One region of the Clostridium cochlearium genome, then DNA from elsewhere that is predicted to be linked to it. Evidence: riboswitches for the same ligand, from Rfam matches in the RefSeq annotation. Region 1 holds a riboswitch; each other region holds the start of a gene.
What was found. Region 1 has a riboswitch for S-adenosylmethionine ahead of metK (methionine adenosyltransferase). Riboswitches for the same ligand answer to the same signal wherever they lie in the genome.
Positions count from the first base shown of each region.

Region 2: another riboswitch for S-adenosylmethionine. It lies ahead of CKV72_RS10760 (Na+/H+ antiporter NhaC family protein); the one in region 1 lies ahead of metK (methionine adenosyltransferase).
Region 3: another riboswitch for S-adenosylmethionine. It lies ahead of CKV72_RS05655 (methionine ABC transporter ATP-binding protein); the one in region 1 lies ahead of metK (methionine adenosyltransferase).

Region 1 covers NZ_LT906477.1:170,784-177,234, reverse strand. The annotation lists gene recD2 (SF1B family DNA helicase RecD2) at 1-2,058, opposite strand, end outside; gene metK (methionine adenosyltransferase) at 2,282-3,457, opposite strand; SAM riboswitch class I at 3,540-3,643, opposite strand; tRNA gene CKV72_RS00870 (tRNA-Tyr) at 3,753-3,838, opposite strand; tRNA gene CKV72_RS00865 (tRNA-Thr) at 3,844-3,919, opposite strand; tRNA gene CKV72_RS00860 (tRNA-Tyr) at 3,936-4,021, opposite strand; tRNA gene CKV72_RS00855 (tRNA-Thr) at 4,027-4,102, opposite strand; gene CKV72_RS00850 (tRNA 2-thiocytidine biosynthesis TtcA family protein) at 4,340-5,056, shown strand; gene yyaC (spore protease YyaC) at 5,118-5,675, shown strand; gene mreB (rod shape-determining protein) at 5,695-6,451, opposite strand, start outside.
Region 2 covers NZ_LT906477.1:2,197,067-2,203,517, reverse strand. The annotation lists gene CKV72_RS10765 (FAD-dependent oxidoreductase) at 1-1,293, opposite strand, end outside; SAM riboswitch class I at 1,457-1,559, shown strand; gene CKV72_RS10760 (Na+/H+ antiporter NhaC family protein) at 1,632-2,951, shown strand; gene CKV72_RS10755 (COG2426 family protein) at 3,006-3,461, shown strand; gene CKV72_RS10750 (DUF6514 family protein) at 3,694-4,047, shown strand; gene acpS (holo-ACP synthase) at 4,105-4,488, shown strand; gene CKV72_RS10740 (NAD(P)H-hydrate dehydratase) at 4,485-5,978, shown strand; gene CKV72_RS10735 (germination lipoprotein GerS-related protein) at 6,070-6,451, shown strand, end outside.
Region 3 covers NZ_LT906477.1:1,166,630-1,173,080, reverse strand. The annotation lists gene CKV72_RS05675 (aminotransferase class V-fold PLP-dependent enzyme) at 1-1,146, shown strand, start outside; gene CKV72_RS05670 (ABC transporter permease subunit) at 1,235-2,431, opposite strand; gene CKV72_RS05665 (ABC transporter ATP-binding protein) at 2,432-3,343, opposite strand; gene pssA (CDP-diacylglycerol--serine O-phosphatidyltransferase) at 3,601-4,119, shown strand; SAM riboswitch class I at 4,185-4,294, shown strand; gene CKV72_RS05655 (methionine ABC transporter ATP-binding protein) at 4,365-5,324, shown strand; gene CKV72_RS05650 (methionine ABC transporter permease) at 5,321-5,962, shown strand; gene CKV72_RS05645 (MetQ/NlpA family ABC transporter substrate-binding protein) at 5,976-6,451, shown strand, end outside.

The DNA of each region.
Region 1 (6,451 bases):
ATTCATAAGCATAGGTGGCCCCATAAAAGCAGGTATTATAACTGCTGGAAACTCACTTCCTTGACTTTTATGTATAGTTATAGCATATGCCAAATCTATTTCATCTAAATAAATATCTTCATAAATTACTTTCTTTTCTTCATCAAAAATAATGGTCATATTGTTGTTTTCTTCATCTATATCCTCTATATATCCTATATCTCCATTGAATATTCCCATTCCTTCTTCTGGATCATATTTATCTATCTTTCTCCACTTAATATTATAATTATTTTTAGTTTGCATAATCTTATCGCCCACTCTAAAAATACAGTCTTTAAACTTCTTCTCTTTTTTTTCTTTTGATGGAGGATTTAGTACTTTTTGAAGGTTTCTATTTAAATTTTCAACTCCTAATATTCCTTTTCTCATAGGACTTAATATTTGTATATGTTTTAATTTATCCCAATCCTTATTAAAATTTGGTAATCTCTTATGAATTAGTCCTAATAGAATATCCAATATATTCTCATTAGAATCACCGTTTAAAAAAAAGAAATCCTTATTCCTTTCATTCAAAATAGGCATTTGTCCACTATTTATCTTATGTGCATTTAAAGTTATTGCACTAGTTTCTGATTGTCTAAATATATCCTTTAATCTTACTACTTTAACACAATTGCTTTCTATTAAATCTTTTAATACATTTCCAGGACCTACCGATGGTAATTGATCTACATCACCCACTATTATAAGTCTAGTTCCTATAGATATAGCTTTTAGTAAGTTATTCATAAGCATTATATCTATCATTGATGCTTCATCTATTATCACTACATCACATTCTAAGGGAGTTTCTTCTGTTTTAGAAAATATTTCTTCTTCCCCTACCCCCATTTCCAATAATCTGTGGATAGTTTTTGCATCTCTTCCTGTAGCTTCTGTCATTCTTTTTGCTGCTCTCCCTGTAGGTGCTCCCATACAAACAGTATATCCATATTTTTCATATATATCCGAAATACAGTTTATAATAGTTGTTTTACCCGTACCAGGTCCACCTGTTATTATTTCTACTCCATTCAAAAAGGCTCCTATTATAGCTTCTCTTTGTGAAGGAGAAAATTTTATATTATTATTATCTTCAAAATTTCTTATTTCTTCTTCTACAGTCATATCTAAATCCTTATGATTATATAATGATAATTTTAATATATTCTTTGTTACGCCTAATTCACAATAATAATAGGGTATAGAAAAAATATATTCTTTTCCATCCACTATTTCTACTCTTAATTTACCTTGAAGAGCACTTTGTAATACATTTTCTTTTATCTCTTCTTCTTCTACATTTAATATTTCTTTTCCATCTTTTATTAATTTATCCGCTGGCATGCAAGTATTTCCTAATGCAGAAAATTGATTCAATACATAATTTATACCACTTTGTATTCTAAAAGGAGAATTTATATCAACTCCTAAATTTTTAGCTATTTTATCCGCTGTTTTAAATCCTATTCCTGAAATAGTTTCTGTTAATATATATGGATTTTCTTTCACTATTCTAATAGATTCGCTTTTAAATTTCTTATATATCTTGAGACAATGATTTATAGATATACCATACTCTTGAAAAAACATCATTATATTTCTAACTTCTTTTTGATCTTCGTAAGACTCTTGAATTATACCTATTTTTTTATCTCCTATGCCCTCTATTTCCTTTAATCTTTCAATATCATTCTCTAATATATGAAAAGTCTTCAATCCAAATTTTTGAACAATTTTTTTAGCTGTTACAGGCCCTATTCCGGGAATTATACCTGATGATAAATATCTTTCAATTCCTTTTTTAGTATCAGGAATGATTTCTTCACAACTTTCAACTTTAAATTGTCTTCCAAATTGAGGATGAATTACCCATTCTCCATATAATTTAAGATTTTGTCCCTCCGATATATAAGGTATACATCCTACTATAGTTGTTATAGAATTAGCATCTTCCTTAATTCTACTGACAACATATCCATTTTCATCATTCCTAAATATTATGGAATCAACGGTTCCTTGTATTTCTTCCATAAGATCTCCCCTAATTTTACTATTTTTATATATTATATCATACACCGCCTCTGGTTAATGAATAATGAACAATTTATAAAACTATATAATATTTATTTTTAATTATACCCAATAAAATTAAAAGTTTTCTGATTCAAGAAATAAAGTTTCACTAAATTGTCTATTATCCATCAATAAAAAACCCCAGTAAAAATTTACCAGGGTTTTTTTATATGCTTTTATATTAGATTAAGGCTTTTATTTGTTCCACTTTATTTAGATTTTCCCATGGAAGTTCTATATCTGTTCTTCCAAAATGTCCATAGGCTGCTGTTTGTTTATATATAGGCCTTCTCAAATCTAGCTCCTTTATTATAGCTGAAGGTCTTAAATTAAATACCTTATTAATTATTTCTATAATTTTCTCATCTTTTATTTTGCCTGTTCCAAAAGTCTCTACTGAAATAGAAACAGGTTTTGCTACTCCTATAGCATAAGCTAGTTGAACTTCCAATTTATCTGCTACTCCAGCTGCTACAAGATTTTTAGCTACCCATCTAGCTGCATATGCTGCAGATCTATCCACCTTTGTAGGATCTTTTCCTGAAAATGCTCCACCACCATGTCTTCCATATCCACCATAGGTATCAACTATTATTTTTCTTCCAGTTAATCCAGCATCACCTTGTGGTCCACCTACAACAAATCTTCCTGTTGGATTTATATAATAATGAGTATTTTCATCTAAAAGTTCGGCTGGTACAACTTTAGATATTACATGCTCAATAATATCTTTTTCTATTTGTTCTCTTGTAATTTCTGGTCCATGCTGAGTAGATACTACTATAGTATCTATTCTTACTACTTTACCATCTTCATATTCTACAGTAACCTGTGTTTTACCATCTGGTCTTAAATAAGGTAATGTTCCATTTTTTCTTACTTCGGATAATCTTCTAGATAATTTATGAGCCATAGATATTGCCATTGGCATATATTCTGGAGTTTCATTATCTGCATATCCAAACATCATTCCTTGATCCCCTGCTCCTATAACATCTTCATTATCTATTCCACCTTGTTTAGATTCTAAAGATTCATTAACACCCATAGCTATATCTGGAGATTGTTCTGATATAGATGTTAATACCGCACAGGTATCTGAATCAAATCCATATTTAGCTCTAGTATATCCTATATTTTCTATTGTATTTCTTACTATTTTAGGTATATCTACATAACAATTGGTAGTTATTTCCCCTGCTACCAAAACCATTCCTGTAGTTACACTAGTTTCACAAGCAACTCTACCATTTGGATCTTTTTCAAGTATAGCATCAAGTACTGCATCGGAAATTTGGTCACAAATTTTATCTGGATGTCCTTCTGTAACTGATTCAGATGTAAATAATTTCCTCATTTTTTTACCTCCTATTGTGTAGCTCTTATATAAAAATAAAGTCTCTTCTGATAAGAAGAGACTTGCTTTTTACTTGCTATCCCTCTTATCTTGCAGAATTTTCTGCAGGAATTGGCACCTTAATATTAAAAAATATTGGTTGCCGGGTTTCATTGGGCCCTTTCCCTCCACCTCTCTCGATAAGAGCTTTTTATCTAATTATATTACTAACTAATATTAGCACATTAATATTTAGCTGTCAATTATATATTATGCTATAATAAAAAAATAACACTAATATTTTAGTGTTATTTTTTGGTGGAGGAGGACGGATTCGAACCATCGAAGGCGAAAGCCAACAGATTTACAGTCTGCCCCCTTTAGCCACTCGGGAACTCCTCCATATATGGAGCTGGCAATAGGACTTGAACCTACAACCTGCTGATTACAAGTCAGCTGCTCTGCCAATTGAGCCATGCCAGCACATTTTAAGAAACTATGGTGGAGGAGGACGGATTCGAACCATCGAAGGCGAAAGCCAACAGATTTACAGTCTGCCCCCTTTAGCCACTCGGGAACTCCTCCACATATGGAGCTGGCAATAGGACTTGAACCTACAACCTGCTGATTACAAGTCAGCTGCTCTGCCAATTGAGCCATGCCAGCACATTTTCTATCGAACTTGTCGACAAAAACAAGTATACAATTATATTGTTAAAAATTCAAATGTGATTATAGTATAATAAATCGATATTAATCATTATATCTCTATTTTTCTCTTACTATCTCTTTCTTAACTATGTAGATAATTTAAATTGTACTATTTTTTATACTTCACTTAATGTATTGCTTATATTATAATGCTATTTAGATAAAATTTTAATTTTGAAAAGGAAGATTGATATGAAACAACTTTTAAGTAAACTTAGGAAAGCAGTAAGTGATTTTTCTTTAATAGAAGATGGCGATAATATTGCAATTGGCCTATCTGGTGGAAAAGATAGTATCGCTCTTCTGTATCTTTTAAGTAAATATAGAATGTTTTCTCCTGAAAAATTTAACATAATAGCAATTACTATAGATCCAGGAACAAATATGGATTTTTCTCCTTTAAAAGCTCTTTGTAAAGATTTAGATGTAAATTTTCACATAATAGATTCTAATATAAAGGAAATAGTATTTGATATTAGAAAAGAAAAGAATCCTTGTTCTCTTTGTGCCAATTTAAGACGTGGAATACTAAATGATAATGCTAAAAAGCTAGGTTGTAATAAAGTAGCATTAGGTCATCATAAAAATGATGCTGTTGAAACACTTTTATTATCTATGTTCTATGAAGGTAGAATTAGTTGCTTTCTTCCAAAAACTTATTTAGATAGGAAAGATATAACTGTAATTAGACCTATGGTATATATAGATGAAGAATCTATTAAAAATACTTCAATAAAATATAATTTTCCTATAATACAAAATCCTTGTCCTGCTAATGGTTTTACTAAAAGAGAATCTATAAAAAATTTAATAAAATCTCTAAAAAAAGATTTTCCTGATTTAGATAATAGATTATTAGGTGCTTTAACAAATTCTAATCAACTTTGTATTTGGAATAAACAAAATTAAACAATTTGCTATAATATTAATTACACCACCTTCATATAAATTATTGAAGGAGGTGTAATTTTTGGATAAAACCATGGTCCATTATAATGATCCTTTGGCTTATAAAATAATAGGAAATAGTTTAATAAACTTTTTAAATGAAAAAACTATAATAGTGTGTATAGGAACAGATAAATGCATAGGAGATTCTCTTGGTCCTATAACTGGTACAATTTTAAAAACAAAAGATTTTCCTCTGCCTGTCTTTGGAACAATAGAAAATCCAATCCATGCGTTAAATATAAAAATAAAAATGGAAGAAATATCTTCTTTATACCCTAATCATAGTATACTTGGCATAGATGCTTGTTTAGGAGAACCTAATAATATTGGATTTATACAATCACGAAATTATCCAATATATCCTGGAAAAGGTGTTGGTAAGGAACTTCCTCATGTGGGAAATCGTTCCGTAGTTGGAATAATCGATTCCACTGAAATGAATATATTTAATAATAATTCTATTCGACTTAATTTTATACTTAATATGGCCAAATCTATTTCTGAATCCATAATATATGGTTTAAAATTATCTTGTAAAGAATACATTTTGTCAAATAAAAATAAAGCAAAGATATAAATTCTTTGCTTTTTTATTTTTAGTCTATTAAAACTATACTATCTCCTTGAAAAGTTATATCTAACTTATCCAAGTATTCTAACATCTTCCCTGTACCAATAGCTACACATGTAACTGCATTTTCAGAAACATATACTGGTACATGGGTTACTTCTGATATTAACTTATCTAAACCATTTAATAATGCTCCACCTCCGGTCATTACTATACCTTTATCAGATATATCTGCCGCTAATTCTGGTGGGGTTTTTTCTAAGATAGCATGGGTACTTTCAGCTATAGTATTTATAGGCTCTATTAAAGCATCTCTCATCTCTGATGACGATACAGTTATATTCTTAGGTAACCCTGATATTAAATCTCTACCTTTTATATCCATAAAATTTTCTTCACCAACATCATAAACAGATCCTATATTTATCTTTAAATCCTCTGCAGTCCTTTCTCCTATCATAAGATTATGCTTCTTTCGTATGTATTTTATTATAGCTTCATCGAAGCTATCACCGGCTATACTTATTGTTGATCTTGCAACTATTCCTCCTAGTGATATAACCGCTATATCGGTTGTCCCTCCTCCTATATCAATTATCATATTACCACTAGCTTTAGTTATATCAACACCAGCACCTATTGCCGCAGCTAGAGGTTCTTCTATTAAAAAAACCTTTTTAGCACCTGCATTCCTTGCTGCATCTATAACTGCTCTTTTCTCAACTTCCGTAGACTCACAAGGTATACATACTACTACTCTTGGTGAAACCATTTTCTTTTTA
Region 2 (6,451 bases), 410 kb from region 1:
TATATTATCTATGGAAGTTTTATTTTTAATTTGTTCAACTAATTTACCTGATGAAGATATATCACCTAGCAAAGTAGCACCAACTAGTATGTCTTTTTCAAAAAATAATTTTTTATATGTGTTATTTTGAGGATTTTCATAGGTTATACTAACCATATTATCAGAACAATTACCACAAGCAAACATCTTAGTGTTCATAGCTCTGAAAATAACAGCAGAAACAAAGTCTTTAAATGTTAAGTTATCTCCAGCAGCATTAGCGCCAGCAACTTTACCCATTTGAACTGCAGCAGGCCAGTTCCCATAATTTCTACCATTAAATTCAGCTATATCACCGCAAGCGTAAATATCGTTGATATTTGTTTCCATTTTTTCATTTACTATTACAGCGTTATTAGTTGATAACCCGCAGTTTTCTGCTAATTCTTTATTAGCTCTTATGCCAACTGAAAATATAACCATATCAGTTTTTATTTCTTTACCGCTTTTTAATTTAATAGATTTTACAGAAGCATCTCCTAAAATTTCAACAAGAGAATCATCTAGAATCATATTCACATTAGATTTTTCAATAGATTTTTGAAAAATTTTACTGGCCTTTTCATCTAGCTGACGTGGAAGCAATCTGTTAAAGAACTCCACAACGGAAACATCTAGACCTATGTTTTTTAATTCCCAAGCAGCTTCTAGTCCTAGTAATCCCCCACCAATGACGGTAGCATGTTTAGCTTTTTTAGCATAGTTTTTAATATTTTCAGCATCTTTTAGATTTCTTAATGTAAATACTCCATCGTTATTTGTACCTTTAATAGGTGGAATAAAATTATGTCCACCGTTGGCTAATATTAATTTATCATAGTTTAATATTTTGCTATTAGATAATATTACTTTTTTATCAATAGGATTAATATCAGTAACAGCAGTATTCAAAATGAGATTTATATTTTTTTCTTTAAACCAATTTTCCTTAGATAAATAAAAGTTAGATGGCAAATTTTCTTTGCTTAAGTATTCTGATAGTAGTGGCCTGTAATAACTATTTGTATTTTCTTTAGATATTATAGTGATATTACAGTTCTCATTTCTATTTCTTATGGAATCTGCAGCATAAAATCCAGCTGCACCATTTCCTATAATTACAAAATTTAATTTTGAATCATCTGCAAAATTGTTTGAACTTACTATCACTTCTTCAAAGTCATCAGAAGATGCACCGCATACAGGACAAGGATTAGGTGGTGTATCGCCATCAAATATAACACCACAAACTAAGCATTTCCATTTTTTATACATAACAACACCTCGAATATGAAAAAAGTTATTAGTTAATGATAATTATATATTAATAATATGTGTATATCAATGTATATTGTTAATATATAAATAATTAAACAATAATTATATATTGCTTGTACAGCTATAATGTGATAAAATGAATTTTGAATTTAATAATGGATTCTTATCAAGAGAGGTGGAGGGACTGGCCCTATGAAACCCGGCAACCAAAAATAATTATTTTAAGGTGCCAATTCCAGCAGGTAAAACCTGATAGATAAGAGATGGAGAAATGTAAACTTCTTGCTTTTATCTGCAAGAAGTTTTTTTATAATTAAAGTTGGGAGGATTTATATATGAAAAATAAATTACAAGGTAACGCCATTGCTTTGTTACCGTTACTTATATTTATAGCATTATATGCAGGCATGGCAATAATTTCTAAGGACTTCTATTCTATATCCGTAATAGTACCATTTTTGATTTCAGCTATTGTAGCTATAGGAATGAATAGAAAAGAATCTTTAAATAAAAAAATAGAAATATTTTGCAAAGGTGCAGGCAATAGTGAAATAATTTTAATGTGTGTAATATTTATTTTAGCAGGAGCTTTTGCAGAGGTAGCTAAAGACATGGGAGCGGTGGAGTCAACTGTAAATCTAGGATTAAATATTTTACCTAGCAATATATTGATAGCTGGTGTATTTATAATATCTTGTTTTATAGCCTTATCTATAGGAACATCAGTGGGAACCATTGTCGCACTTTCACCAATGGCAGTAGGCATTGCAGAAAAGATAAATATACCTGTAGCTTTAGTAATTGGAGCAGTTGTAGGTGGAGCTATGTTTGGAGATAATCTTTCTATGATATCAGACACAACTATAGCAGCTACAAGAACTCAAGGATGTGAACTTAAAGATAAATTCAAAGCTAATTTTTTTATAGTTTTGCCAGCAGCTATAATAACAACAATTATTTTCGCGTTAGTTACATTAGGAACTCATGGTGTATTAAAAGAAACCTATGACTACAATATAATTAAAGTATTGCCATATTTATTAGTGTTAATTTCGGCACTATTAGGGGTAAACGTATTATTAATATTAGTAGCAGGATTATTTCTTTCTTCTATGATAGGCTTAGTTTATGGAGCATTTGATGTAGTAGGGTTATGCAAATCTATATCAAATGGAATTAGTGGAATGTCAGAATTAATTATAGTTTCGCTAATTATAGCAGGGATTGTAGAAATTATAAAATTTAATGGAGGAATAGAATTTTTATTAAATTTTATAAAAGGAAAGATTAAAAGTAGAAAAGGTGCAGAATTTAGCATAGCGTTATTAGTTACTTTAGTAGATATATGTACTGCTAATAATACTATAGCTATTGTAACAGCAGGACCGTTAGCAAAAGACATATCAAAAGAATATAATATAGAACCTCAAAAATCAGCTAGTTTACTTGATACATTTTCTTGTTTTTCTCAGGGTGTTATACCTTATGGTGCGCAACTTTTAGCAGCTTCTACTCTAGCTAATATATCACCATTTGCCATTATGAAATATTTATATTATCCTTATTTAATGGTTATATTTGCTTTATTGTCAATAATATTAGGATTACCTAGATTTAAAACTGTAGATAAAGCTAGTACTGTAAAAAGCTATTGATTATAATATAGGTTAGAGTATAATAAAAAATAAAACAAATGAAGGAGAAAATCAATGGAGTTATTAACAGTATTTTTAATGTCAGCGGTACCCATAGTAGAACAGAGAGGTGCTATACCTATGGGTATATTTGCTTATAATATGAATCCAATATTAGTGCTTATAGTAAGTTTCATAGGCAGTCTTTTACCGGTACCTTTTATATTATTGCTTTTTAATAGCATATTTAAATGGATGAAGAAATATAAAATATTTGAACCCTTAAATAATATTATTGAAAATAAAATTCAAAAAAACACCGGAAAATTAGAAAAGTATAAAGAAATTGGATTAATTATATTTGTTGGAATTCCATTACCGACAACAGGGTTATGGACAGGCAGTGCTGTAGCAGCTTTTATGGGATTGGATTTTAAAAAGTCATTTTTTTGTGCTATGATAGGGGGATTAATTTCTGCCATTGTAATTACAGCTGCATGTATAGTTTTTCCCGCATTTATTCCACATTAGGAATAATCTTTATATAACTTTTAACAAAGAAATTTTTAATTCGACAGTGAAATTGTAATTAAATACAAGTTATTTCCACAAGTAGTAAATACCATTAGCCTTTATAAAGTTTTTAAGTATTTCATGTCATAATATAAATATAAAATAAAAAGAATGATTATCATGAAGTGACAAGTTTTTTTAGAGTATAGTGTTAATATGATATTAAAGTTAGGATTTAGGGGGGTATAATATGGTAGTTGTGGAAGATTTAAAAAAGGTTTATAAAGAAGGTGAATTAGAGCACAATTACTTTTACAGAATGACAAAAGGCAATATATATTTAAGTGGCTATAAGAATCCTATAGAATTGCAATCATATGGCATAGAAATCGAAAGACAAGATATAATTAAAGGTAGTATAATAAATATAGAAAGAGATTATGTTAAAAATATAAGTTGTCAAAGATATAAGGTACATAAATTGTTAAAATTATTATACGACAATTTTGTATCACCAATCCATTTAATAGATATAATAGGAGAGTATATAGATAACTATATAGAAGACTTTGACAACGAATTAAAAGAAATTGCTATGAATTAAAAGAGGTGAGAACCTCTTTTTTATTTACATATTTAGATACTGGAAGAGGTGTAATAAGTGATAATAGGTATAGGAGTAGATATTATAGAGATAAATAGAGTTAAAAATGCCATAAAAAGAAATGAAAAATTTATAGAAAAAATATTTAGCGAAGAAGAAATTAAATATTTAAAGAAAAAAGATTTTAAATATGAATCTATAGCAGGAAAATTTGCAGCAAAAGAAGCAATAGTAAAAGCTTTAGGAACTGGATTTAGGAATATGAAAATAAAAGATATAGAAATTACAAATAACGAACTAGGAAAACCTTTAGTAGAATTAAAGGGAGGAGCATTGGAAATAATTAAAGATTATAAAAATATTAGAATTCATTTAAGTATATCTCATAGTAGAGATAATGCCATAGCTTATTCAATAATAGAGGGGGAAAGTGTAAGATGATAATAGGAGATTCACTTACAACAAAAAAAATAGATAAATATTCTATAAATAATCTTGGCATACCTGGAATTGTTTTGATGGAGAACGCTGCAGTAAAGATACTAAATCATTTAGATTTAAATAAAAATGAATCTTTCCTTATTGTAGCTGGAAAAGGAAATAATGGAGGAGATGCTTTTGCACTAGCAAGACATTTATTAACTTATGGGAAAAAAATAGAAGTGTTTTTAGTAGGCGGAGAAAAAGGATTGAGTAAAGACTGTTATATGAATTATAATATTTTGAAAAATTTAGATGTAAACATAAATTTAATTGAAACTATGGATGATATAGAAGAATTAAGAAGTAGTATAAAAAAAAGTGATATGGTTATAGAAGGTATATTTGGTACAGGACTTACAAGAAAAGTTGAAGGAATTTATGATAGTGTTATATCAATAATAAACGAAAATAGTGATTATACAGTATCTATAGATGTGCCATCAGGATTAAATTGTAATACTGGTGAAGTATTGGGAAACTGTATAATTGCTAGAAAAACTATAACTCTAATGACTTATAAAAGAGGTTTTTTAAATTATAATGCAGATAACTATATTGGAGAAATAATTGTAGAAAATATAGGGGTACCGTATAATTCAGTAAAAAATATGTCTAATAATGAATTTATTCTACAAGAAGAATATGTAAGAAAAAATTTAAAAATAAGAAATAAATATGGACATAAAGGTGATTATGGAAGAGCTTTAGTAGTTGCAGGTTCTCAAGGATTTACTGGAGCAGCTTATTTATGTACAGAAGCTACAGTAAAAAGTGGAGCTGGTCTTGTAACCTTAGCTACGCATGAGAATATTGGACATATATTAAGTTGCAAATTAAATGAAGCTATGACATCATCTGTAGAGGATAAAATTAGATTTTATGAATTACTTAAAAATAGTAATAGTGTAGCTATAGGACCAGGGTTAGGTAATAATGATGATACATTACAGTTATTAAAAGAGGTAATAGAAAGAAGTAATTGTCCAATAGTTATAGATGCAGATGGAATAAATTGTTTAAAGGGTAATTTACAGTTAATAAAAAATACTAAAAATCCTATAATATTAACACCTCATCCAGGAGAAATGTCTAGATTAACAGGAATGTCTATTAAAGATATAAATAAAAACAGAATTGATATTGCCAAAGGTTTTGCAAGGGAAAATCAAGTGATTATACTATTAAAGGGCTATAATACAGTAATAACAGATGGATATAAAACTTTTGTTAATTCAACTGGAAATAGTGCTATGGCATCAGGGGGAATGGGGGATATATTAACAGGAATAATAGCATCCTTTTTAGCCCAAGGTTATAACCCATTAGAATCAGCTTCAATAGCAGCTTTTTTGCATGGCTATTGTGGAGATAAACTTTCTCAAAATATGCACAGTGTAAGTGCTAGTGAAGTGCTAAGAATATTCCCTTATGTAATGAAAAACTTTTAAGTCAATTAATAAAAATTAATATATAAGAATATTAATAAGATAATAGTAATAATATTAATAGTGATTAACAATTATCATCTTGGAGGAATTTATGAGAAAATCATTAATAATATTTACTATTATCTTTTTTTATTCTACATCTTTTTTTTATGGCTGTAATATAAAAAAATATAATAGTGAAGATAGCTTGGATGTTATAAGAAATCTTAAAAGTTATAGTTGTGATTGTATTATAAAATTTAAAAATGAAAATGGTTTAATAGAGTATAATTTAAAACAACACTATAAAAAAGGTGTTGGAACTATTATAGAATTAGATAAAGATAGGATTTTTTTGTATAAAAATGATAAAATATATGTGAAAGATTTAAAAAATAAGTCAAAATATAAATTAGAAAAGGATTTTGATGAAGTTTTTAAATTAAGTATATTAGGTGATTTTATAGGTTTGATGTATACAAATGAAGATATTA
Region 3 (6,451 bases), 1.0 Mb from region 1:
TCATCAGCTCATAGAGGTATGGGGTATAAATCACAAATTTCAACAGATATATATGAAAAAGGGAGAGAAAAAGTTTTAAATTTCGTAAAGGGAGATATACAAAATTCCAATGTAATTTATGTAAAGAATGCTACAGAAGGTATAAATAAATTATCAAATATGATTTATTATAAGGATCCTGATAAAATAATACTTTCTACAGATATGGAACATCATTCCAATATACTCCCTTGGAGAAAATTTAAAATGGATTTTATAAGAGTAGACCAATTTGGAAGATTAGATATGAAAGATTTAGAATATAAATTAAGAAAGTACAGAGGGAAGGTTGCTCTTTTAGCAGTGACTGGAGCATCAAATGTTACGGGATATAAAAATCCTATTTATGAAATTGCTTTTTTATGTCATAAGTATGGGTGTAAAATTCTAGTAGATGGTGCTCAATTAATCCCTCATGGAAATATAGATATAAAACCGATAGATAGTGATTATCATATAGATTATTTAGTTTTTTCTGCTCATAAAATGTATGCTCCTTTTGGTGGAGGGGCACTTATTGGAGATAAATCAAGCTTTAAAAATATTCCACCAGATTATTCTGGTGGAGGGACTGTAGATGTAGTAGTTAGAGATTTTGTAAAGTGGAATGAAACTCCATTAAAAGATGAGGCTGGAACACCAAATATCATAGGGAGTTTAGCTCTAACTTCTTCTATAGATGTAATAAATACCATTGGCATAAGCAATATAGAAAAATATGAAAACAGTCTATTAAAATATGCCTATAATAAACTTTTAAATGTTAAAGAAATAGAATTATACATTGATAATTGTGATTACAATGTATCAATTATTCCCTTTGATGTAAAAGGAATATATCATGAAACTTTTGCAAAAATACTTTCTTATGAATATGGTATTGGTGTAAGAAGTGGATGTTTCTGCGCTCAACCCTATATACAAAAACTATTAAATGTTCCTTTAGAACAAAGCTTTAATCTTATAAAGAATGGTAATAGAAGACCTGGACTCATTAGATTAAGCTTTGGATTATACAATACTTTTGCAGAAATAGATTTCTTTGTAGAAGCTTTACAAGAAATTTTAAGAAATAAAGAAAAACTCATAAGAAAATTTTCATATTAAATGAAATTAAAGCTCTTCTGACCAAAGGGAAGAAGAGCTTCCTAAATTATTCATTGTTCATTATTAATTATTAATTATTAATTATTAATTATATTAGTATGTCTTCTTTAGTAAAAATAACATAGGATATTAAATAACAAGCTATTGTCCAAGCTATTAAACATATAATAGAATTTCCTATGGTAATATTAGGATTAGCATTTATAGTGGCAAGTTGTCCGTTAAGTAAATAACTACTAGGTCCATAAGTAAAAAACAATAAATGAGATAATTTTGCTATGGGCGCAAATAATGCAGTTAAAATAGATGTAACAATTATATATAATACTCCAAAAATTAAGGAGCCCATATTGCTTTTAAATATTACAGATACAAGTAAAGAAAAGGAAGAACAAGCTATTATAAAAAGACCTTGATGCAATAGAATATATAAAGTGTTTTTCCATATAGGAATCATTTTAGTAGAGTTTGCAACTTCCATTAAAAGTTGAGATTTTTCACTGGCTAGGGGATTTAATTTATAAACAGTTCCTATGAATACAGGGTAATTAGCATTGCCAAAGCCGAATATATGTCCAATGGCTAAAAAGAATATAAATTCTATTAAATATATAAAAGCTAAGGAACACATAGTAGATGTTAAAAACTTAGACAATAATATTTTACCCCGAGATACAGGCTGAACCATTAAAAGTTTTAAAGTAGGTGGAGTAAATTCACCAGATACAATATCCGAGGAAAATAATACTATAGCAATAGCTAATAAAAAATATCCTAAAACATCATTTATAATTAATTCTATGAATTTAAAAGAATTGAATTCCATTTCCATAGGAGGCATATTCTTTTCCAATAGAATATTTAGCTTTTCTATTTCTTTTCTTTCCCTAAGTTTTTCTACATTACTAAGACTATCTTCGTTTATTATTTTCTTTTTACTTTCAATGGATTCTTTTGCAGTAATTCTCCAATAATCTTCCTTTACATCAGAAGCAATGATTTTTTCTAACTTTGCTATATCTTTATCTATGTATATTAAAGCTTTATCTATATCCTTAATATATGGTTTTTCTTTATTAAGATTTTTTTCTTTAACTAAATTTTGTTTGTGTTCCTTTAAATATTCTAATCTAGCTTCTGGAGTATTTTGTTTTTTAAATTGTTCGCTTGATTTATGCTCGGATACAGCTATAAGGGATAACAAAAGTATAAAAGCTATCATAAAAAATATACTCTTTTTTTTATATATCAACTTTACAAATTCATTTTTTATTAAAGAAAGCATCTATAATTGTCCTCCTTCCATAAGCTCCATATATCTTTCTTCTAATACTTTATGTTCCTTATAAAATTCTTTTATATCAACATTGACTTCAACTAACTCTTTAATAACTCTATGAGAAGAATTTTTATCTATTTCTATATATATTTTATTATCAATAACCTTGTAGTGATGAATTAAATCTATATTGGGTAATAGAGTTTTAGCTAAATTTATGTCTTTAGGAATAAGTATGAAAGTTTCTTTTTCTACTATATAATCTATATTGTCAATGCTTTCAATGCATTGTAAAATACCTTTATTTATAAAAGCTACCTTTGAGCAAATTTGTTCAACTTCACTTAGTATATGAGAGGATATAAAAACAGAGGTTTTATATTTCTTTGTAACAGTTCTAATTATGTCCCTAAATTGTAAAATCCCATTTGGATCTAGTCCATTAGTAGGTTCATCTAAAATAAGCAATTTAGGATTTGAAAGCAGAGAGGCAGCAAGGCCTAGTCTTTGTTTCATACCTAAGGAATATTTTTTTACCTTTTGATTAATCTTATTTTCTAAGTTTACTAAATGAATAATTTCTTCTAATTTAGCTTTTGAAATTTTTCTTATTCTACATATTTGCATAAGATTTTCCCTACCAGAAAGGTAATTATATAATTCAGGGTTTTCTATAACAGCACCTACATAGGATAGGGCCTTTTCTCTTTCTTTTTTTAGATCATGTCCCATTATTTTAATTTTTCCTTCATTTGGATGAATAAGTCCTGTTAACATTCTTATGGTAGTAGTTTTTCCAGCACCATTAGGACCTAAAAAGCCAAAAATTTCTCCTTCTTTTATATTAAAAGAAATACTTCTTATTATAGGTCTACCTCCTATGTGTTTAGATATATTATCAACTTCTAATACATTCAATCAAATAACCTCCTAGCTGTTCATTAAGCATGCATAAGTCTTATTGTATTAAAATTCTAGCATATAAATAGAAATAAAAATCATAACAATTCCTTAATTTTATCTTAAAGGGGAAACTTTATTATATAATATACAATAATTAAAGTAAATTTAAGATTTTCATAAGAAAAAGTAATTAATAAACTGTTATTATATAATTAAAGAAATAATAAAATATAATTTATCTAAGAAGCAATAAAAATAAAGGAGAGAAGAATATGGAAAAGATAAAAAATACTATACCTAATTTATTTACCTTTGGCAATCTTATATTTGGTACCATGTCTCTAATTATGACTTTTGATGAAAGATATTCTATAGCAGGAATGTTTATTATAATAGCAGCATTATTGGATAGATATGATGGAAGAATAGCTAGAAGGCTAAATGTATCTAGTGAACTTGGAAAAGAATTAGATTCTTTGGCAGATTTAATTTCTTTTGGAGTTGCTCCTTCTGTGTTAATATACAGCATGTATAATTTTTCAGATAAAGGCCTTTTAGGATACTTTTTACTTTTAATTTTTCCGGTGGCAGGAGCTTATAGGCTTGCAAGATATAATATAGCAAGTTTTGATGGCGTTTTTTCTGGTATACCAATAACAATAGCAGGAATACTTTTAGTAATTTATTCACTAGGATCACCTTTTATAATTTATAATCAATTAATGACTTATTTAGTAATTATATTATTATCTTATCTAATGGTAAGTAAAGTAGAATTTAAAAAAGTGTAAATTTTTCTTGACAATACTTCAAACAAGCACTATAATCTAATACAAGATAAAAAACGAATAATAAAAGCTTATTAAGAGCGGTGGAGGGACTGGCCCTGTGAAGCCCGGCAACCTGTATATGTATTTTACATATTATAAGGTGCTAAATCCTGCGGTGTCAACCGAGAGATGAGGATTTGAAGGTAAAAACCTGAGGATTTCCTCAGGTTTTATTTATATTAAAATTTGCTAGGAGGGAATGACAAATGATCCAAATAAAAGATGTAGGCAAGCAATTTGGAAATATTAAAGTATTAAAAAATATAAGCCTAGATATAAAAGAAGGAGAAATATTTGGAATAATAGGAAGAAGTGGAGCTGGTAAATCTACTTTATTGAGATGTTTAAATGGGCTTGAAAATTATGATGAAGGAAGCATAACAGTAATGGGAAAGGAAGTTAAAAATCTTAATGATTTAGAACTTAGAAAACTTAGAAAAGATATGGGCATGATTTTTCAAAGTTTTAATATTATGAATTCTAAAAATGTTTATGATAATATAGCTCTACCTCTTCAAATATGGAAAAAGGATAAAAAATACATAGATGAAAAAGTAAAAGAGCTATTAAAATTGGTTGGACTAGAAAATAAAGCTAAAAGTTTTCCAAGGGAATTAAGTGGAGGGCAAAAACAAAGGGTTGCTATAGCCAGAGCTTTAACTATGGAGCCTAAAGTATTACTTTGTGATGAAGCCACTTCAGCTTTGGATCCAGAAACTACAAAATCTATATTAAAACTTATACAAAAAATAAATGAGCAATTAAAAATAACTGTAGTGGTAGTAACACATCAAATGGAGGTTATAAGAGAAATTTGTAATAGAATAGCATTAATAGATGGCGGAGAAGTAAGTGCTTATGGAGAAGTAAAAGATCTATTTTTAAGACCAGAAGGAGAACTTAAAAAGATAATAGAAGAAGAGGAACTATTACCAGATGAAGGGGTTAATATAAAATTATTTTTCCCATCTAATGTAAGTGAACAATCTGTTATAACATCTATGGCAAGAGAGCTAAATATAGATTTTTCTATAGTTTGGGGTAAATTAGAAAGTTTTAGACAAGAGGTTTTAGGAAGTTTAATTATAAATATAGAAGAAAATAAAAAAGAAGCTATTTGTGAATATCTAAGTAAAAAATCTATACCTTGGGAGGTGATTAAATGATTTCTGAAATACTAATTAAAGCTTTAAATGATACTGTGTACATGGTTTTCTTCTCAACTTTATTTGCAGTAATATTAGGATCTATTTTAGCCATAATACTTATAGTTACAGATGAAAAGGGATTAAAGCCTAATAAAATTATTTATAGCATATTGGATTTTATAATAAATATTTTAAGATCTTTTCCTTTTATAATACTTATGGTTGCAATTATACCTATTACAAAAGTTATAGTGGGTAAAAGCATTGGCAGGGAAGCAGCTATTGTTCCATTAACTATTGCAGCAGCACCTTTTGTTGCAAGGATTATTGAAACTTCCCTAAAAGAGGTGGATCCAGGTCTTATTGAAGCTGCTAAATCCTTTGGTGCTACAACATCACAAATATTATTTAAAGTTATGATAAAAGAAGCTTTTCCATCTATAGTTAGAGGAATAATATTAACTATTATAAACCTAATTGGTTACACTGCTATGGCAGGAGCTGTAGGTGGTGGAGGACTTGGAGCTGTTGCTATACAGTATGGTTATAACATGTTTAAGGTAGATATAATGGTTTATACAGTTATAATTCTTATAGTAATTGTTCAAATAATACAAGGTTTAGGAAATATTTTATATAATAAATTAATTAAATAAGGGGGCTATAAAAATGAAAAAAGTAGCAATTTTATTATCAACAATTATACTATCCATAGGACTTTTAGGATGTGGAGGAGAAAAAAAGGAGGCACAAGATACTAAAAGCGATAAGAAGAAAATAGTGGTAGGAGCATCACCAACTCCCCATGCAGAAATATTAGAAGTAGCAAAAGAGGAGCTAAAAAAGGAAGGATATGAATTAGAAATACAACCTTTTACTGATTATCAAATTCCAAATAGAGCCTTAGAAGAAAAGCAATTAGATGCAAACTATTTTCAACATATTCCATTTTTAGAAGAAACAATTAAGGCAAAAGGATATAAATTAACTTATGTTGCCAAAGTTCACATAGAACCAATGGGATTGTATTCAAAAAAGATTAAGAAGATTGAAGATTTAAAAGATGGAGCAGAAATAGCTATACCAAATGACCCATCCAATGGAGGAAGAGCATTAAAAGTTTTAGAAAATGCAGGTATAATAAA